One region of the Lysinibacillus sp. CTST325 genome, then DNA from elsewhere that is predicted to be linked to it. Evidence: riboswitches for the same ligand, from Rfam matches in the RefSeq annotation. Region 1 holds a riboswitch; the other holds the start of a gene.
The links. Region 1 has a riboswitch for FMN ahead of ACYQ73_RS01910 (ECF transporter S component). Riboswitches for the same ligand answer to the same signal wherever they lie in the genome.
Positions count from the first base shown of each region.

Region 2: linked by a shared signal. The riboswitch ahead of ribE (riboflavin synthase) and the one ahead of ACYQ73_RS01910 (ECF transporter S component) in region 1 are both predicted to bind FMN.

Region 1 covers NZ_BAAFHO010000001.1:372,401-377,522, forward strand. The annotation lists gene ACYQ73_RS01895 (methyl-accepting chemotaxis protein) at 1-47, shown strand, start outside; gene ACYQ73_RS01900 (STAS domain-containing protein) at 102-488, shown strand; gene ACYQ73_RS01905 (sodium-dependent transporter) at 558-1,904, opposite strand; gene ACYQ73_RS01910 (ECF transporter S component) at 2,073-2,660, opposite strand; FMN riboswitch at 2,883-3,080, opposite strand; gene ACYQ73_RS01915 (RNA polymerase subunit sigma) at 3,370-4,677, opposite strand; gene sigX (RNA polymerase sigma factor SigX) at 4,674-5,122, opposite strand, start outside.
Region 2 covers NZ_BAAFHO010000001.1:117,243-122,364, forward strand. The annotation lists gene ACYQ73_RS00585 (spore germination protein) at 1-371, opposite strand, end outside; gene ribH (6,7-dimethyl-8-ribityllumazine synthase) at 555-1,022, opposite strand; partial or broken gene ribB (3,4-dihydroxy-2-butanone-4-phosphate synthase) at 1,250-1,843, opposite strand; gene ribE (riboflavin synthase) at 1,874-2,512, opposite strand; FMN riboswitch at 2,656-2,781, opposite strand; FMN riboswitch at 2,907-3,032, opposite strand; gene ACYQ73_RS00605 (YibE/F family protein) at 3,627-4,742, shown strand; gene ACYQ73_RS00610 (YibE/F family protein) at 4,742-5,122, shown strand, end outside.

The sequences.
Region 1 (5,122 bases):
CTATTGCTGATAAATTACAAAATGAAGTCAATAAATTCAAGTTTTAACTTCTATAGAATTAGAATTTCCTAACATGAAAAAGAAAATGGAGGCGCTATAGTATGAATCAGAAGAAAATTGCGATGGATATTGACACAAAGGCTGATTATATTTTGATTGCGTTTATGGGCGATTTAGAATATGGGTTGATTGAAGAGATAAAAATTGAGCTTCAATCATTAAGCTTGGAAACAATGCATGGATATATTATCGATATGCAAAAGGTTACAAACATCGATAGTACCGGCTTTGGCATGATTGTCAATTTCGCAAAGAAAGTATCTGTAAAAGAAAAGAAAATCGCCATTATTGTTGTCGATGATTTCATTCGTAACTTGTTTGCTATTTCACAAGTCGATAAAGTATTCCCTATTACTAAAAGCGAAGAGCAAGCAAGACAGATCATTAAAGAAGGCTGGCTAGGTGAACTATCACTTAGCGAATACTAACCCTGTTGTTGCCCTCCCAAACATAAAAGTAGGTTGCATTCCTATTAAACGGAATGCAACCTATTCACTTTAATATTGTAAAAGCATATTTACAAACACAACGATAATCACAAAAGGTACTACTATTAACATCAGTAGTCGATACGTTGAATAGAACCCCTGCCCCATTTGACTTCCTATTAATAATTCCTTCTTCACAATTTCTTTATCAACTACATACGCAATAAAAATAGCAATCAATAAGTTACCTAACGGAAGCATTAAATTAGATACTAAAAAGTCAGTTGCATCAAAAATTGTTTTTCCAAAAATTGATACATCCGCTAAAGTACTTGATGAAAGCGCTGCAGGAATCGCCGCAATAAAGACTACTACACCTAGTAGCATCGTCAATGCAGAACGAGACATACGTCCCTTTTCCATAAATGCCGCTACGATAATTTCATATAAACTGAATGAAGAAGTTAGCGTTGCGAATAAAAATAATAATAAAAACATCGCTAAGAATATTTCACCAAATGGCATTTGACTAAATGCTGTTGGCAGAACCATAAACAGTAAGCCAGGTCCAGATGCTGGTTCTAAATCAAAAGCAAATACAACAGGGAAAATTGCTAATCCTGCTAAAAACGATACAAGCACTGTGAGAAGAACAACGGAGCCTGCGGAATTAGGTAAGCTCACATCTTTCTTTAAATAGGAGCTGTACGTCACAAGACAAGAAAACCCTACCGCTAAGCCAAAGAAAGACTGCCCTAACGCTTCTAATATAGCCTTTCCAGTTATATTGGAAAAGTCAGGCCATAAGAAGAACTTAACCCCCTCCATTGCCCCATCTAATGTTAAAGCCCTCACAACAAGCACAATAAACATAATGAATAATAAAGGCATCATCCACTTATTGGCCTTTTCTATACCATTTTGCACACCAAGTGAAATGACTAATACATTTACTAGCGTAAACAGCCCTAAACCTAGTAATGTAATCCAAGGTGTTCCTACAATCTTTGCAAATAGTTCACTAGGATCAACGGAAGGATCAATAACAGCCCCAGTCACACCAAGGCCACTATATATAAAAATCCAACCTCCTACAACACTGTAAAAACTTAATAATAAAAAACAGCCGAGCACACCCATACGACCAACCCAAGCCCAACCTGTTTTTGTAGGTGCAATTTTTTTATAGGCAGTTACAGCCTCAGACTGTGTACCACGACCTAAAATATATTCTGATAACAACATCGGTAAACCAATCAGCAATGTAAATAGAACAAAAATAAGGAAAAACGCTCCTCCACCACTTTGTCCAGTAACATAAGGAAGCTTCCAAATTGCGCCTAGTCCAATTGCAGCTCCAGCCGATGCTAAAATAAAGCCTAGTTTACTAGACCACTGACTCTTTTTTTCACTCATCTCTTCAAACTCCTCTAACTTACTCAACTCTTCCTTATTCTACAATAAAATAATACACTCGACTAGATTAATTCTATACGTTACTTTTGCGTAATATTATCCAACACCTCAACCATCATTCTAAATAAAAAAACCTCGAACGCTTAACAGCTCGAGGTCTCATCCTAATTATTTTGTTAAATACATGGAACGCTGATTATTAATCCATTTACGCATCGTTGTAAATAGTAATGCCATGATGATAGTAATTAAAATACCTTTTACAATGTTAAATGGCAATATACCAGCTACGATCATTTTATATAGTGAATCACCTACAACAGGCTCCATACCTAAAAAGTAAGTGTACATAGGTAAAAATACTGCATAGTTAAGAATGCTCATCCCTACTGCCATTACAATTGTTCCAGCAGCTAAACCTCCGATAAGGCCTTTAACTGTTTTGGAGCGATTAAAAACAAAACTCACTGGTAGAATAAATAAAATACCTGTCACAAAGTTCGCGATATGTCCTACCGGTACTCCCGTTGGCGTGCCTGAGAAAACCCAGTCCAACACATTTTTAAATAATTCTACTAAAATACCAGCTACAGGTCCCATAGTGATCGCTGCTAGTAATGCTGGCATATCACTGAAGTCCACTTCCAAAAACGCTGGAAATGGCGGAATCGGGAAATTAAAAAGCATTAATAAAAACGAAATACTGCTCAGCATGCCAATCGTAATATACGATTGAAGTTTAACATTTTTCTTCATAGAAAACTCTCTCCTCTTTGCTGATTCAATCTCGCAAGAAGAAAGGTTACGACCTAATCGATTATCATCATGAAAGAACCCTTATGCAAAAGAGCATAAGGGAGAATAGGCATGATTAAAAAACGCCATTAATTAACTATTTTCTGAGCATACGCTGTGTGAAGCCACATCGAAAAAACGCTCATACATAGCTAAATTCATAACAATGAATGACGATCGTACCTCCATCTTCTCCCATCCAGACTTTAACTGTCGGCCTTGGAATTACACCAAGTCAGCCATGCAAAAAATTATTTGCACAGGTCGCGGGCTGAAGAGCTTTTAGTAAATCATGCGAGCTAATATGTCTTAAAGGAAACATTAGCGATTTACAACTCTATTACCGCCGGTCGGGATTTTCACCCTGCCCCGAAGATGAATCATTATTTTTTTGTTTCATAGCCTTACTATAATGAATTATTAGAGAAATGTAAATAGCTTTGCTTAAAAAATTCCGATTAAACTTGTATGCTTTATAAATACTCGACCAATAGCTCATAGAGCGAAACTTTAATCAGTGAGGGTTTTCTACATCTCCACTAATCCTCACCAATAGGCTTTTATGAGCAATAACTCTTTGCTACTGGTGTCATAAAATGACAAGAGCATTCACGCACATATAGCGGCGAGAATGCTCCAAAAAATTTTTTAAGTTCTACCGTTATGCTGTTTATGGCATATATCGTTTATTGGCTCCTACAGGCTTTGGCAAGAATTTTTTTAAATCAAATCCCTCCCAGGTTTCCTGTACAACATTGTCTAAACGTATTTGTTGATCAAAGCTTGCAGCAGTGAGCATCATAGCTTCTATCAGCTGAGTTGCACGAACAGTATCCATGGTCGTTAAATCAAGCGGCTCATCAAATGTAACAATAACACCTTCTGCTACTTCTTTCACAGTGTATGTTATATTTTCCGGTACAACTGAAACGTATACATCATCATTTTTATTTCGCATATCGGTAAGTGCTTCTGTTACAGTGGGAAAAGTTTTACGAGAATCGGGTGATAAATATTCAGCTCCATTTTCATCTTTATATAAATAATAATTAAAATGATTTGAGCTTGTTAATGCCTTAGGATTACTTGGCTCTTCTTCCTTGGAAAATTTGTAGGCTGTACCATCAGGATTTTCAAACTCAACATCTTTATACTCTGAATCAGAGAATGTATCCTGTAAAGTCTCTAAATATTCATTAGTATCTGCTGAAGCAACATCATAATCATTTTCCTCCGGCAATACATGAACTAGTTTATCGCCCTTCTCCTTCAATTCTCCTTTATATGGATGATAGTTAGTAAGACCATTTGCTTTCTCATCAATTTGCGGCGCATACTTTTCATACATTTGTAATGTTGTAGGCTTTTTCTTCGCAAAATCAGTAGCAACTCGTTCATTTGGAATGATATACGTCATCGGTACGCTTTTCTTATCACGATTTGCCAAACCAATATGAAATACTACTGCATCTGTTAAATCTTCCTCATAAACTGATGATCGTAAAGACATGATCCTTGAATGTTCTGCTACTATGCTGTTGGATTCCATCATCTTATCATGGTTGACAGAGCTTTTCGCTGCATGACTATCCTGCGATGTTGAATATTGAGAGGTTTCAGGAGCATTAGCCTGGTCTATTTTTGCATCATTATGATTCATGAACATAGAGCCTGTAAGTACTGTTAAAGCGAAAACTGCTGCAACGCTCATAAAGATTGGCCATTTACGAATTTTCTTCTTTGTTGTCGCTGTCTCGGTACTTTCTTGTTGCATAGGAATACTGTGTTGTTGCTCTTGCGATGTTATTTCATCATCTATCGGTTGTTGTATAGCTTCTTGAAGATGGACATTATCCTGCAAGCGAGCATCTGTCATTAATCGATTGAATATTTCTTCTTTCGAACGGCGGTCAGAAAGCTTAGGGGCATTATTTAATAGATGCTCAAGTTGGTCATCATCAAATTGGTTATGTGTCATTGCCTTTTCGCCTCCTGTTCACTAACCTGTTGTAGCTGTTGCCTTAAAAATTTAATGGCACGATGCTGAGTGGTTTTTACCTTCGCTTCTGTCCAATCTAGTATTTGTGCAGTTTCTGCAATCGATAAATCTTGAAAGTAGCGCATAATAATGACCATTTTTTGGTCACCAGTACAGTGTTCAAGTGCTGATTGTACCTGCATAAATTCATCACTGGCCTGCAGCATTTCTTCCGGTGATGGTGTGGTTGAATGTAGCTGTTCCGTTTCCCAATCAAAAAAATCAAGTGAATGTTTTTGTCGTACAGCCTGCTTTCTAAAATGATCAATAGCGACATTTTTAGCAATAGCAAAAAGCCAAGTCTTTTCGCTGCTATTCCCTGCGAACTGATCATACGAGCGCAATACGCGAACATAAACCTCATGCGCTAAATCTTCAGCAAGTG
Region 2 (5,122 bases), 260 kb from region 1:
GTTGTTTCTTTAGGCTCCCGATTCGGTTTTTTAGCGATATAACTTGAATACAGAAAATTCATATCTTCAAAATAGAGTAAAACATGTCCTTTATAAACTCTTGTGATGGCATCATCTTTACTTGATATTTTCTGAAGATGGGGAACGTGTAAATTGTTTTGTATATGTTCTTCTAACATTTCCTCCGCTGTTGCAGTAAATAATGATTGAACTCGTTGCACAATAACGGTCTGCAGTAACCGCTCATCAACCATCGCTTCACATTTTATCAAATGTACTTTATGTTGCTGGAAGAAATACTCTTGGAATATTACATCAGCAGAGCGTTGAAATAGTGACTTCAAAGATTTCAAATTTAATTCTTGTTCCATTGAAGAAATATCCCTCATCTCCTACTGAGCCAGCTCCAAATTAGTACATTTATGAGTAATAACATAAATACACTTACGGATATTTTCCCCATGTTTTATAAAAATATTCAAGAATACTTAATGTTTAAAATGCTTCTCAGAATAATTTACATATGCAATTTCCATACTATTATTCGACAATATTTATCCAATCAACTTTTTTAAATTTGCCATTTCAATAGCAGACATTGCTGCGTCATAGCCTTTATTTCCTGATTTAGTCCCTGCGCGCTCAATCGCTTGTTCAATATTTTCTGTAGTTACAATGCCAAAAATAACAGGTACATTTGTAGTTAGTGACACATTTGTAATTCCTTTTGCTGATTCATTACATACATAATCATAATGTGTTGTTGAGCCACGGATTACTGTACCTAATCCAATAATGGCATCATATTTCTTTGTTTCAGCTAACTGTTTCGCGATGAATGGCACTTCAAATGCACCAGGAACCCATGCTACATCGATAGAATTCTCATCCACACCATGACGCTTTAAACCATCTAATGCACCGTCTAATAATTTGCTTGTAATAAATTCGTTGAAACGACCAACTACTACTGCTATTTTTAAATCCGTACCAATTAATTGTGCTTCAAATGTTTTAACCATTTTGAATCTCTCCTCTATTATTTAGTCTACTCATCATAACGTGGGGTTGATTTCCGTTCCGACTAGGCGCTTTCCTGGGGGCGTCCGATGAGTCGCTAATCCCAAGGAGTTGTCTAGTCTCCACTCCAATCAACTTATATACATAAAGTACGTTTTAACAAATGTCATTCCAAACTTTTGTTGATGTTCCTTTATATTGTCTGTGTGTTTTCTTCCATTATTTGTTGTCGACGATATGTTGCCAATGCTTCTATGGAAATCATTTTTAAATGATGTTGTGCTGCATATTTAATGAGGTCATTAAAGCGTAGCATTTTGCCATCGTCGCCCATAATTTCGCAAATAATGCCCGCGGGAACACTATGACAAAGTTTGGCCAAATCAATTGTAGCTTCTGTATGTCCTCTACGCTCTAATACACCATTATCTTTTGCTATTAACGGGAATACATGGCCTGGTCTACGAAAATCTGCGGCTTTCCCTTGTGGTTCTAACATTTTTTGTATAGTCATTGCCCGTTCAAATGCGCTAATTCCAGTCGTTGTGTCTACATGATCTATACTAACGGTAAATGCCGTTTGATGATTATCTGTATTAATACTAACCATAGGCTTTAATGCTAACTTTTGTGCAAGCTCCTGTGAAATCGGTGTACATATAAGACCTCGTCCATAGGTCGCCATAAAGTTAATCGTTTCTGGAGTCATAAATTCCGCAAGTGCGAGTAAGTCCCCTTCGTTTTCTCTGTCCTCGTCATCTACTACAATAATCATCTTCCCTTGTTTTAAATCCTCTATTGCTTCTTCAATTGAATGTAGCAATATCGCCGCCTCCAGTTCGTAAAATGTTAGTTAAAACCCGTTTTGTGCTAAGAAATCTCTTGTGATGGTCGGAGGTTCCTGTCCACACTTAAGTTGATGCAAAATGTATTTTCCAACTAAATCGGTTTCTACATTAACGAGATCACCCATTTTCTTCATACCTAAAATAGTTTCCTGGTATGTGTGAGGTATCAGTGATACTGTGACACCGTTTTTCTCGACATGAAAGAGTGTTAGACTCGTTCCGTCAATTGTGATAGAACCCTTTGGAATACAGTAGTTCGTTAACTCTGTTGATAGTTCAATATCAATATAGACTGCATTTGCTAATGGCCGCTTGCGCACTATTTTCCCTACCCCGTCAACATGTCCGGATACAAAATGACCACCGAAACGTCCATTAGCTGACATAGCACGCTCTAAATTTACCGGATCTCCAACTGCGAGCTGCTGTAAATTTGTTGCGCTCACTGTTTCAGGCATTACATCCATCGTTAGCTCTTGTTCATTAAAATGTATCACTGTTAAACAAACACCATTGACCGCTATACTATCCCCGAGCTTTACATCCTCTACCATTTCCTTTGAAATAACGGTAATTTTCATACTTTGCCGATCGCTTTGCATGGTTTTTACGGTACCAATATCCTCAACAATTCCCGTAAACATTTTTACACCTACTTTCATTCATTTAATAATTTTCGTTCAAACAAAAAACCCCTTAGATTAAAGGGGTTTGGGAGTTCATATACATAAGACGTCAACAAATAAACCTCATGGATATAATATTTTTTTCCATAGGCTGTCATCTCATCGTTCTTCTCCCATCCAGACTGTCACTGTCGGTTTTGGATTTGCACCAAATCAGCTTGCGCTCACGGACTTTGAATTTCTTCATCACCGCCGATTGGGAATTTCACCCTACCCCGAAGAACAACTGCTATTCAATTTTTTAGCCAAATAAAACAAAAACTACTTCCCAACTATAAAATGGGAAGTAGTTAAAATAAAAGCATACTCAAACAAACCTTATAAACTCAAGCGAATTTAAAAAGCTCACACTTTTACCCTTCTCCCATCCAGACTATAACTGTCGGTTTTGGATTTGCACCAAATCAGCTTGCGCTCACGGACTTTGAATTTCTTCATCACCGCCGATTGGGAATTTCACCCTACCCTGAAGGATATTTTATTTAGCTATTTCTTACGATAACACTACTTGATTAATTTATCCAGATAATTCTCAAAAACAATTTCTAAATTTCAGTAATGATCCCCATCCACATGTAGTACTTGACCAATAACGAAGGATGAGTCATCGGGGGCTAAATATAGGTAGGCGCATGCCCCGCTCGTTTTATTGACGTATTTGACAACCGTTGGATACCTAGAGACAGTTAATGGCATCCAAATCGGTCCTGGGGCGACTGCATCCCTCGAACCCCTCTTCTGTATTTTACCGCTTCCTTCATATGCTAAGTTGTCTATATTTCCCTAAGACACTGCTAATAACCATACTATTGATCTAAAGCGAATAAATTAATATATACTTACACAATGAATAACAATAATTTAAATATGCTAAAACTAAGTAAGCTAAAAGCTACTTATTAAGGAACCTCTATTCAATTAGCACGTTACATTATAATGGCACTTTTTTAATCCGCTTGACATTAAAATTCATAGTGACACTGTGAGTCATTGTTCGTGCCAACGTTAACAATGAACGCAACGACTAGGATTAGATTCCCTTCTCACATTGGAGGTTTTTTTATTGCAAAACATCTTGAAAAAAAAATCTTTTAACAAAGTTATATTTTATACCTTTATCGCAATTTGCTTTATCGCTTCTGTTTTTTTCGTTTATCACAACGAAGCATTTTATGATCGTCCAATTGCGGAAGTTATAAAAACGGAATTAAAAGAATCAAACCCTGTAACGGATTTGTATGAAAATGAAGATCATTTATATACTCAGCAAATTACAGCTGTATTAAAAAATGGTGAAAAAAAAGGTAAGCTTATTCATTTTACAAATGAGTATTCAGCATCTGGAGCCTTTGATCAAGAGTACCATGTTGGGAATAAATTATTTGTTTCCATTAAAGCAAATACAAACAAAAATGGGGATTTAACTGGGGCTATTTTAGACGTGAAACGTGATCAGTTTGTCTTGATAGTGGCGTGGATTTTTATTTTTGCTTTGCTGATCGTTGGTAAAAGGCAAGGGTTATTTTCAATCATCAGTTTAATTGTAAATTCTCTTGTTTTATCCTACGCTTTGGATTTATATATACAATCTAATATAAATTTGATATTTATTAGCGGGGTATGTGTTCTTTTATTTACGGTCATTTCTTTAATTCTCATTAACGGCTTGAATGAAAAAACATATGCAGGGATTGCTGCAACACTTATCGGAACATTTATTTCGTTATTGATTAGCGCTTTAGTTCTGTGGATCACAAACGAAAATGGAATTCGATATGAAGAGATGCAATTTTTAACGCGACCTTATCGAGTGATTTTTATGGCTGGGTTATTTATTGGAGCACTAGGAGCTGTAATGGATGTCTCCATCACAATGGCTTCTTCAATGTTCGCTTTATTTGAGCAAAACCAAAATATTTCTGACCAAGCACTGAAAACCTCAGGGATGGACATCGGGAAAGACATTATGGGAACGATTACAAGTATTTTGTTTTTTGTTTATATTTGTGGCTCAATCCCTATGTTGATTTTATATTTGAAAAACTCTTATCCATTAGGGCAAACACTTTCCATGAACCTTTCATTAGAATTAGCTAGGGCACTAGCAGGTGGAATAGGTGTGGTCTTAACAATTCCAATCAGTTTATACACTTCTATTTTTTTCATTAATCGAAAGAGGGAAAAATAATGAATGTATTAGTATGGTTAACTGCCATTTTATTCATATTGATGATCGTTATTGGTGGAAAAAAAGGAGTACGATCTTTTCTATCTTTATTTTTAAACTTTGGAGTACTCTTTATAACTATCTTTTTAATGACCAGTCAGAAAAATAGTCCGATTTTATTAACGCTCATTGCCTGTACCGTCATTAGCTGGATTAGCTTATTTTTTATTAATGAAACGAGCAGTAAAACGGTAACTGCATTCATTTCTACCATGATTACGATTGTAATTTTATTATTATTCATTGTTTTTGTAACGGAGAAATCAATGATTCGAGGATTCGGGGAAGAATCCTCAGAAGAAATTAGCATATTTTCTCTTTATATTGGTGTCAATTTTGTG